Linked DNA regions of Paraneptunicella aestuarii. The protein of the gene in region 2 interacts with the protein of the main gene of each other region in a pairwise test. Links are inferred from orthologs where the notes say so. Each region holds a gene or a part of one and is shown on either strand. Other genes may lie near its edges.

Region 1 (5,709 bases), 1.4 Mb from region 2 along the record:
GAGCCAGTGAAACCGGATACCCCGATTATTGGACTCAGGGTAATATCAGCTTGCCGTTAGATTATCAGTTTAACCCCGGTGCGATTGATGATGGTGTTAGCCTGTTAATTCCCTTACCAATATTAAATCAGGTTCACGATCAGGGATTTGACTGGTTGGTTCCTGGCTTGCGCCACGAATTAATTGTGTCTTTGATTAAATCTCTCCCTAAGCAATACCGACGCAATTTTGTACCTGCCCCCGATTATGCCAATGCGGTGCTCAATGATATTCATCCTGAGCAAGGTGAATTCTTAAGTGTGTTGTCTCAGAAGTTATTGCGCATGACAGGCGTTGAAATTGGATTAGAGCAATGGCAGTGGGATAACTTGCCAGTGCATTTGCATTTTAATTTCAAAGTGCTGGACAACAATCATCAGGTCATCAAGCAGGGGCGAAACTTGCTTGAATTGCAAACAGCGTTAAAAGATAAGTTTAAAGAAACCTTGGATAAAACGGTTCCTGACAGCATTGAACAAGATGATTTGAATGAATGGAATATTGGTGAATTACCTGAACAGTGGACGAGTAAAACAGCCGGCTTTGAATTAAAAAGCTACCCGGCATTAAGTCGAGAAGGCCAGCAGGTTAATGTCCGTTTGTTTCCCAATCAGGATGAAGCTGTGCGCGAACATAGAGTGGGATTGCGTTGTTTATTAATGAAGCAGTTGCCATCTCCTGTCGGCTATTTGCAGGATAAATTACCAAATAAGGCTAAACTTGGACTGTACTTCAATCCATTTGGACAAGTTAAAAAGTTGATCGATGACTGTATCGAAGCCGTGATTGATGAATATCTCATTGCTTCGGATAACAGTATCCGTAGCCAGGCTCAATTTGAGTTGCTGACAAAGACTATAGCTGGTGAGTTAAATGAACGAGTATTGGTCGTAGCCAGTGAAGTAGAGAAAGGATTAACCGAAGCTCATGCCATAAATAAGAAGTTAAAAGGCAAAGTGGGCTTTGAAATGGTGCAGGCATTCAATGATGTAAAGCAGCATTTGGCATCCTTGGTGTATCCAGGATTTGTCACTGATGTTGGTGTTCGTCGTTTGAAAGATTGGCGTCGATATATTCAGGGGTTATCGAAGCGACTGGAGAAATTACCCGTCGATCCAATCAAGGATAAGCAGCATCAATTGAGTATTGAAAAGGTAACCGCACGCTATCAGTCATTACTGAATACAATACCTAAAGGAAGGCCTGTAAGCGACGAGATTGCTGAGGTACGCTGGATGATTGAAGAATTACGAGTATCGCTTTTCGCTCAGCAATTAGGTACAAGTATGCCAATATCGGCGAAACGTATAGAAAACTATTTAGATAATCTATAGGGAATACGAAAAAGGGATGTGGATGTATTAGACTTGCATTAAACCAATAGAGGAATAATCATGCTGCAGTACGACGATAAACGCTCATTTTTCAGAATGATTATGAATTCACCTTGTGAATTGCGTGTACAAGGCCAAGATGTCTCAAACCCCATTTCTGCTGTATGTAAGGATATTAGTGCGGTGGGTATGTCTTTTGAGGTGGGTGAGTCTATCGCAATTGGTACAGAGTTAAGCGTTTCTATAGATTCTAATAGTGCCCAAATCGCGTCTTTATCGGCGGTTGTTAAGGTGGTTCGAGAGCAAAAATTATCTGATAGCACCTTTCTGGTTGGTGTTGAAATTGTCAATATGACCTAGAGTAAAAAACTCAAATCAAGATAAGGAAATCTTTTGAGGTGACAGTTTTGGCTATTAGTACCAAGCTATCTAAGAGCTATTCCGCTTCGTATAAAGCCGTTTGTCTTTAAACGGCTTCACTTCTTAATTCACTCGTATTTTTGTTTATAATCCTTTCTTCACAAATGGATCGCAGGCTATCTTAATGTCGATAACCAATAACGGTTTTATTATTCAAAAAGCCATTGTAACTGGAAAAGTGCAGGGTGTTTTCTATCGTGCCACAACTCGTCAACAAGCGCTGGAGTTGGGATTAACAGGTTACGCCAAGAACCTGCCCGATGGTTCTGTTGAGGTTATGGCTTGTGGCGTGGAGGCTCAAGTTCAATCTCTTATGGATTGGTTATGGCAAGGGCCAGACCGTTCAAGGGTAGACAGTGTTACGATGCTCTCTTCAGATAGCGCCTCAAATAGCGCTTCAACAAATACAGACAATGAATTTCAGGTGCTCTAATGCGTTATGTTTCTTACTCGGAAGATGGAACTCTTTCTCTTCAGGAAACCAATAAACCAGATATTCAGCCTCATCAGGTATTGGTGAAAGTGGCTTCATTTGGCGTTAATCGAGCCGATTTATTGCAGAAGCAGGGCAAATATCCGCCTCCTGCCGGAGCAAGTAACATTTTAGGGATGGAAGTTTCAGGTGTTATAGAAGAGCTGGGAGAGCAAGTCACTGGTTGGAAAATTGGCGATCCTGTTTGCGCCATGATTGCTGGTGGCGGCTATGCTGAATACGCAGCTGTTGATGTGGGCTTGCTAATACCTTGTCCTGCGACACTTACAATGGCGGAATCGGCGGCAATACCAGAAGTCTTCTTAACTGCCTTTCAAGCAATACACTGGATTGGAGAATTGCAATCTGGTCAGAACCTTCTTATTCATGCTGGTGCCAGTGGCGTTGGGCTTGCTGCGATCCAATTAGCAAAATTACACGGAGCAAAAGTGGCTGTCACCTGTTCCAGTGAGGCTAAAGGCGATTATTGCCAAGAATGGGGCGCGGATATTGCGATTAACTACAAGCAACAGGATTTCTATCAAGAGTTGAAGCTGGCTTGGGGTGGTGTGGATCTGGTTATTGATATGGTCGCGGGGGATTACACCAATAAAAACTTGAAATTGTTAAACATGGATGGCTGTATTATCGACTTGGCAATATTGGGAGGGCGTTTTGTTGAACAGTTCGATACGGCATTGTTATTGGGGAAAAGGGCAACACTGGTTGGAAGCACATTACGGAATCGCAGTGACAGTTATAAAGCGGATTTGGTGAGGGATTTTACCAAACAGTATTTATCCCGGTTCGAATCTGGTGAGTTAAAACCCGTTATCGATACGGAATTTGAAATTTCTGATATTGACATTGCCCATGAGCGTATGGCGAAAAACGACAGTATGGGCAAATTCATTATTAACTGGGAATAGTGCTGGTAAATGGAACTGAGAAGCCCACTCTAACTTTCTTGAATAAAGCCTGGGTCTTTAGGTAAATTGGATTGTGACGCCGCATCACGAGCAAGTTCATCACAGCGTTCATTTTCAGGATGACCTGAATGACCTTTTACCCAGTGCCAGTTGACTTTGTGCTTTGACACTTCGTGATCCAACGCTTGCCATAAATCCTGATTCTTAACCGGTTTCTTGTCAGCCGTTTTCCAGCCTCGTTTTTTCCAGTTATTAATCCATTGATTAATGCCATTTTTAACATATTGGCTGTCGGTGGTGAGTTCTACCTGACAAGCTTCTTTCAGTGATTCCAGCGCTTTAATGGCTGCTAACAACTCCATACGGTTGTTCGTTGTCAGATTAAAGCCGCCAGCTAGTTCTTTACGATACTTTTTGTAAACAAGGATTGCGCCATATCCGCCTGGCCCGGGATTTCCTAAACAGGAACCGTCTGTGTATATTTGAATGGTTTTCAAGGTTAACTGTAGTCTACTTGATTAATGGCGGTGTATGATAACTCAGATTATGCTTTCAGGCACAGAGCTTCATTTTTTGCGATGCTTCTTTTGAATAAGAAGCTGAATTGAAGAGCTTGAATAGCGCTAACACGAAGAGAGTTTGGAGAAAAACATTGAGGCAAGTTGTTCTTGATACCGAAACCACAGGTATCGATCCATTGCAGGGACACCGTATTATTGAAATCGGTTGTGTTGAAGTAATTAACCGTCGTCTGACCGGGAATCACTACCATCAATATATTAATCCTCAACGTGAAGTTGAACAGGAAGCCATTGAAGTTCACGGTATAACCAACCAATTCCTGGCTGACAAACCTATATTTGATGATGTTGTGCAAGGGTTTGTCGATTTCATCAGCGGTGCTCAACTGGTCATTCATAATGCTCCCTTCGACGTGGGCTTTATGAATCATGAATTCAAGAAAAGTCGCAAAAGCCCGGTAAAAACCACCGATGAAATTTGTACCGTGCTGGATACTCTGGTACTTGCCAGAACCATGCACCCGGGTCAGAAAAATAATCTTGATGCCTTGTGTAAGCGATATGGCGTAGATAACTCGCAACGTGAACTGCATGGCGCTTTGCTGGATGCCGAGATCCTGGCTGATGTTTATCTGATGATGACGGGGGGACAAACCAGCTTAAATTTATCGGGTAATAAACAAAATGACGGAGGCGCAGAAGTGATCCGAAGATTAACTTCTGATCGTAAACCGCTAAAGATTATCCACGCTTCCGCCGATGAATTGGAACAGCATGAAAGCCGTTTAGATATTGTCGCCAAAGAAGGCGGTAGTTGCCTGTGGCGAGAAATACAGGATCAAAAACTTCAGGGGTAAAATGAGCAGAGTAATTTATTTATTTGCGATATTGCTGACTTTGGGCGCGTTTGCCCAAGAGTCAGACCAGGAATATAACGCAAATAAACAAAAAACAGCGGTCGAACAGGTTGATACGACACCGTTGCGGGAAATCGGCAGCGAATACCACAATGGTATACGTTTGCTGCAAAACCGATTTCGTATTGACTATAAAGTGGATGAAATCACCATGGTGTTTTTCCGCAAGTTCGGCTCTGCTCCTATTGTGCTGGTTCGGCCTGATGGTTCTAAAATCTTTTTGTCTCAAGCCGAAGAGAATGATGTTGAATGGTATGACTCAACTACCTACGACATGATACGCATGAAAAATCCAACACCGGGGCCTTGGCAAGCGGTAGGGCAGATCTTGCCCGGTAGTCGCGTTATGGTGCTCAGTGATATTGAATTGCAGGCTGAACCACTGCCTACCGTTCTATTTTCGGGTGAGATTCTTAAGCAAACGGCCTATTTGACTAATGGCGGCAAGCCTATTGATTATGCTGAGTTTCGCGACGTCGTTAAGTTAAACATGGAATTTGTTAGTACCAATAACCCTAACTTTAATAATTTTGGTGCTCAAACTCAGACCATTGCCACCTTTGAAGATAATGGTAAAGGCATGGATGAACGTCCGTTGGACGGCACTTTTACCGGTCAGTTTAACTTGACCATACCTGCAGGCGAATGGAAACCCATTTTCACCGTATCGACTCCCATGTTTACTCGGGAGCAGGTCAGTGAACCTATCATTTTGCATGAAAATCCCATTAAAGTTGATGTCAAACTGGATGATACCGGCTCCGGTTATCATAAATTAATGGTGGATGCGGATCGGGAAATGGTAGATATGGGAAGTTTGTTGGTAGACGGAAAAATCCGATATCCCAATGGTGATGTGCAGAATTTTTCAATTACCCGGGTTTCAAACGATGTTCGCACCTATGATGTTGTTAATTTTGAGTACGGTATTTTTAGGGTCAAATTAACAGCCTATGGCAATACAATCGATGGACGCGACTTTATTTTAGATGTTCCTGAATTTACTTTCTTTGCAGAAGAACCTGAATTGCCTGCTGGTGCGCCTCCAAAACAGATTGAAAGTATTCCTGAAGATGC
Region 2 (3,483 bases):
TTTTGTTCGGCAGCAGCAACGCATTCAGGTGAAAGCCCTTCTGGTCCGCCAACCATCAGGCTAACATTACGTCCATCGTGTTGCCAGCGTGTTAGCTGTTCAGCAAGCTGGTGAGTGTCCCAAGGCTTGCCGTTTACTTCCAGGGCGACGATGCGATTTCCTTGCGGAATCGCTTCTAAAATTTGCTGCCCTTCTTTTTGTAAGATTCTTTTAATGTCGGCGTTTTTTCCCCGTTTACCCGGCGTTATCTCCTTGAGTACCAGGCTGGTATCAGGGGGGAATCGGTTCGCGTATTCTAAAAAGCCTTGCGTTACCCAAGATGGCATTTTGTTGCCTACCGCAACAAGCTGTATTTGCATAGGTTATGTATCCTTGTTTAAAACCTGGCTGCGAGTAGGGCGGCTATGGATTGGTTTCAAAACCGTGCATTAGCCCCAAAGCTTTTCTAACTGGTAAAAGTCGCGGGTTTCATCTTGCATTACATGCACGACGATATCACCAAAATCAACCAGCACCCATTCACCTATGTCTTCGCCTTCAATGCTAAGAGGTGGGTTACCTGCCTGTTTGCTTTCTTGTACGACATTTTGTGCGATAGAGACGACATGGCGTTTTGAGTTGCCAGAACAAACCAACATGGTGTCGGTGACGGTGGATTTGCCTTTAACGTCAAGGTCTACGATGTCTCTGCCTTTTAGATCTTCAATTTTGTCGATGACAAATTGCTTTAATTCTTCGTGTTCCAATGGTTCTCCCCATAACTGGATAGGTATTGTCTGTATTTAGAGCTGGCTCTATGTTTAATGTTCAAGTTTGCAAAAATTTGCGATTAACCTGCTAAGTATAAATGATGCTGGCGAATGTAGGAAAGTATGTATGGAGGTAAAAGTTCATCTACAGGTAAGCCAACACGTAAATTTTCCCGGATCATGGTGGATGAAATGTCGATTTCATCAGTTTGAGCGTAAAACACATGACCATTTAACTTGTCATGTAAATCCTGGGGTTTAGCCGTTTCACGCTGTTGCAGAAAATCTGCAATATCAGTTTGCTGTTCTTGATGATAGCCGGGACGACAACACACTACTAAATGACAATAGTCGAGAATATCTTGCCAGCGATGCCATTGATGAAAGCTGGTTAAGGAATCCATGCCAATAAAAAAGCAGATTGGGCTATTGGGATTTTCGCTGCGCATTTCTTCCAGAGTATCAATAGTATAGCTAGCTTTATGGCGGCGTAGCTCTCGGTCATCTGCGCTGAAAATAGTCACATGTTCACTGACCAGTTTCACCATTGCCAGACGATCGCTGGGCTTGGTGTTGGGCTGATTCTTATGTGGTGGAATATGACAAGGCATAAGTTTGACTTGTTCAATACCAACTTGTTGCGCCGCCTGTTGCACCGGGAATATATGGGCATAATGAATAGGATCGAATGTACCGCCATAAATACCAATAACGGGCTGCATTGTCGCTAACTCCGGGTGAGCAGACATAGTGCTAACTGAAATCCATGGGCAGATTAGAGAGTTGCATCGGCATGAACATCAGGCATAAATGGCACAATTCAACGTAAGGGCGCGTAATTTGTGACTGCTTTAGTCCCATATCCAGTTGTTGTAGTTTGTGCTGTAGTTCATCCAGCTGAGGCTTGCCGAGTCGATTCAGGGCATTCATGTAGAGGCTTTTACGATTCTGCCAAATGCGCAGTTGTGCCCAGAGTTTATCCAGGGGCTGACGTTGCGATTGTGCAAACTGTAAGGTGGATAGCGTTTGCCATTCCCGCACCAAAGCCCACAGGACGATATTGGGTTCAATACCTTCTGATTCCAAGCGGTTAAGCAATTTCACGGCTTTTGACGCGTCACCAGCCAGCAGTACATCGGCTAGCTGAAATACGTTAAATCGGGATTGCTCAACCAGAATTTTCTCTATCTGTTTAATGTCAATATTGCCGTCGGGGTAGAGCAGAGCCAGCTTTTGCAGTTCTTGTTTGGCGGCGAGCAGATTACCTTCAAAGTAATCAATAAAGAAGTTCACTACGGCGGGATTGGTTTGTAACGACAGTTGCCGCATTTCATCCATTATCCAGCTTCTTAAGCGGTCGCCTTCCAAGGGATAACAAGGGATGTAAATGCCTTGCTGATCTAGCTGTTTGAACCATTTACTGTTCGTGACTTCTTTACCTATTTTGGCTCCATGAATGAGAACCATGACGTCAGGGTTGTCTTGTGCTGCCAAGTCCAGCAGGGTTTTGCTGCCTTCTGTTCCGGGCTTTCCGGTGGGTATTTCCAGTTCAATATATTGACGAGAAGAGAACAGTGACATGTTTTGACTGGCTTCAATCAGCGAATACCATTCAAACTGAGTGTCGGCAACCAGCGATTGGCGCTCGTCAAAACCTTGTTGCTTTGCTTGAGCTCGAACTTGTTCGATGGCATCCAGCTTTTGCTGTGGCTCATCGCCAAACACCATAATAAAACGCGGTAGCGCATTTTGTAGTGTTTGGGCAAGACGATTGGGGTAAACCTGCATGTTCTTTAGTGATTACCGTTTAGTGATTGCTGTTTGGTGAGTATCAGACTGCAAACTGAGCGTGCGGATAATACGGTTAGCCGCTTGTTGTCTCAGTTCGTCCAGAATCAAATCCAACTCGCGTGACTTAGCGAGTACCTGATCCGGGTCGTCCTGATATTCACGAGACAATACAAATTCATACTCGATAGATTCTGGTTTTGCATTTTCTTGCTTAGAACCTTTGATGTATTGGTATTTCACCTGATACAACAATTCGTATTCTGCCACCTGACCACTGGGAAACAACGACAATAATTTGCGCTCCAGCTTTTCGCGTTGCAGATAGAGCGTGGCGTTTTTCTCGTTGAACTGTTCACGTGCTTCGATCACTTCCACATCCAGAAACTTCAGGCGTTGAGCGAGAGTTTTCTGCAATTGCGAATGGCGCTCTGTACTGGTGAGCTGGATATGGCTGACACTTTTGGCAAGCTGATAATCGTTGCGCAATTTAAAGCCGCAGCCATGCAGCAAGCTGGTAATAAGCAAGGTGCTTACTACCAGTTTTAAGGTTGAAAAACGGCGCATGGCTGTCGTTTTCATTATGAGTCCTGATCCTGCGTTGGAATTAGTTCGCAACGATATTTAGCAGCTTGCCCGGTACGTAAATAACTTTGCGAACGGTGTTACCCTCAACAAATGCCTTCACGTTTTCTTCCTGCATAGCTAATGTTTGAACATCGTCTTGCTTGGCGTCGGCAGCTACTGTCATTTTAGCGCGTACTTTGCCGTTCACCTGAACGACAATCAGTTTTTCGTCTTCAACCAATGCGCTTTCATCCAGTTCAGGCCAGCCAGCTTCAACGTTCTCTTCCTGCTGTAATATTTCCCACAAGGCATGGCTTGCATGAGGCGTAATCGGGTTAAGCATACGCACCATTGCGACCAAGGCTTCACGTACCAATGC

Evidence for each region.
Region 1: the proteins of holA (region 2) and dnaQ interact in binary tests that used the Escherichia coli proteins (3 or more experiments, as listed by UniProt). The link is inferred for Paraneptunicella aestuarii from one-to-one orthologs.

The regions. Positions count from the first base shown.
Region 1 is NZ_CP074570.1:2,816,850-2,822,558, reverse strand. The notes cover bases 2,805-5,709. They hold dnaQ (DNA polymerase III subunit epsilon), read left to right. Parts: upstream 2,805-3,846; coding sequence 3,847-4,572; downstream 4,573-5,709. Other genes in these bases: KIH87_RS10765 (TIGR03503 family protein), read left to right, coding at 4,574-5,709; rnhA (ribonuclease HI), read right to left, coding at 3,224-3,691; KIH87_RS10780 (NAD(P)H-quinone oxidoreductase), read left to right, coding at 2,805-3,194. Also shown: ATP-dependent RNA helicase HrpA, read left to right, coding at 1-1,373; KIH87_RS10790 (PilZ domain-containing protein), read left to right, coding at 1,434-1,733; yccX (acylphosphatase), read left to right, coding at 1,918-2,226; more of KIH87_RS10780, read left to right, coding at 2,226-2,804. UniProt on the Escherichia coli protein: DNA polymerase III is a complex, multichain enzyme responsible for most of the replicative synthesis in bacteria. The epsilon subunit contain the editing function and is a proofreading 3'-5' exonuclease.
Region 2 is NZ_CP074570.1:1,453,203-1,456,685, forward strand. Bases 521-3,483 are described here. They hold holA (DNA polymerase III subunit delta), read right to left. Parts: upstream 2,538-3,483; coding sequence 1,503-2,537; downstream 521-1,502. Other genes in these bases: rsfS (ribosome silencing factor), read right to left, coding at 521-746; nadD (nicotinate-nucleotide adenylyltransferase), read right to left, coding at 830-1,498; KIH87_RS06180 (LPS-assembly lipoprotein LptE), read right to left, coding at 2,550-3,119; leuS (leucine--tRNA ligase), read right to left, coding at 3,145-3,483. In the rest of the region: 23S rRNA (pseudouridine(1915)-N(3))-methyltransferase RlmH, read right to left, coding at 1-359; more of rsfS, read right to left, coding at 429-520. UniProt on the Escherichia coli protein: Part of the beta sliding clamp loading complex, which hydrolyzes ATP to load the beta clamp onto primed DNA to form the DNA replication pre-initiation complex.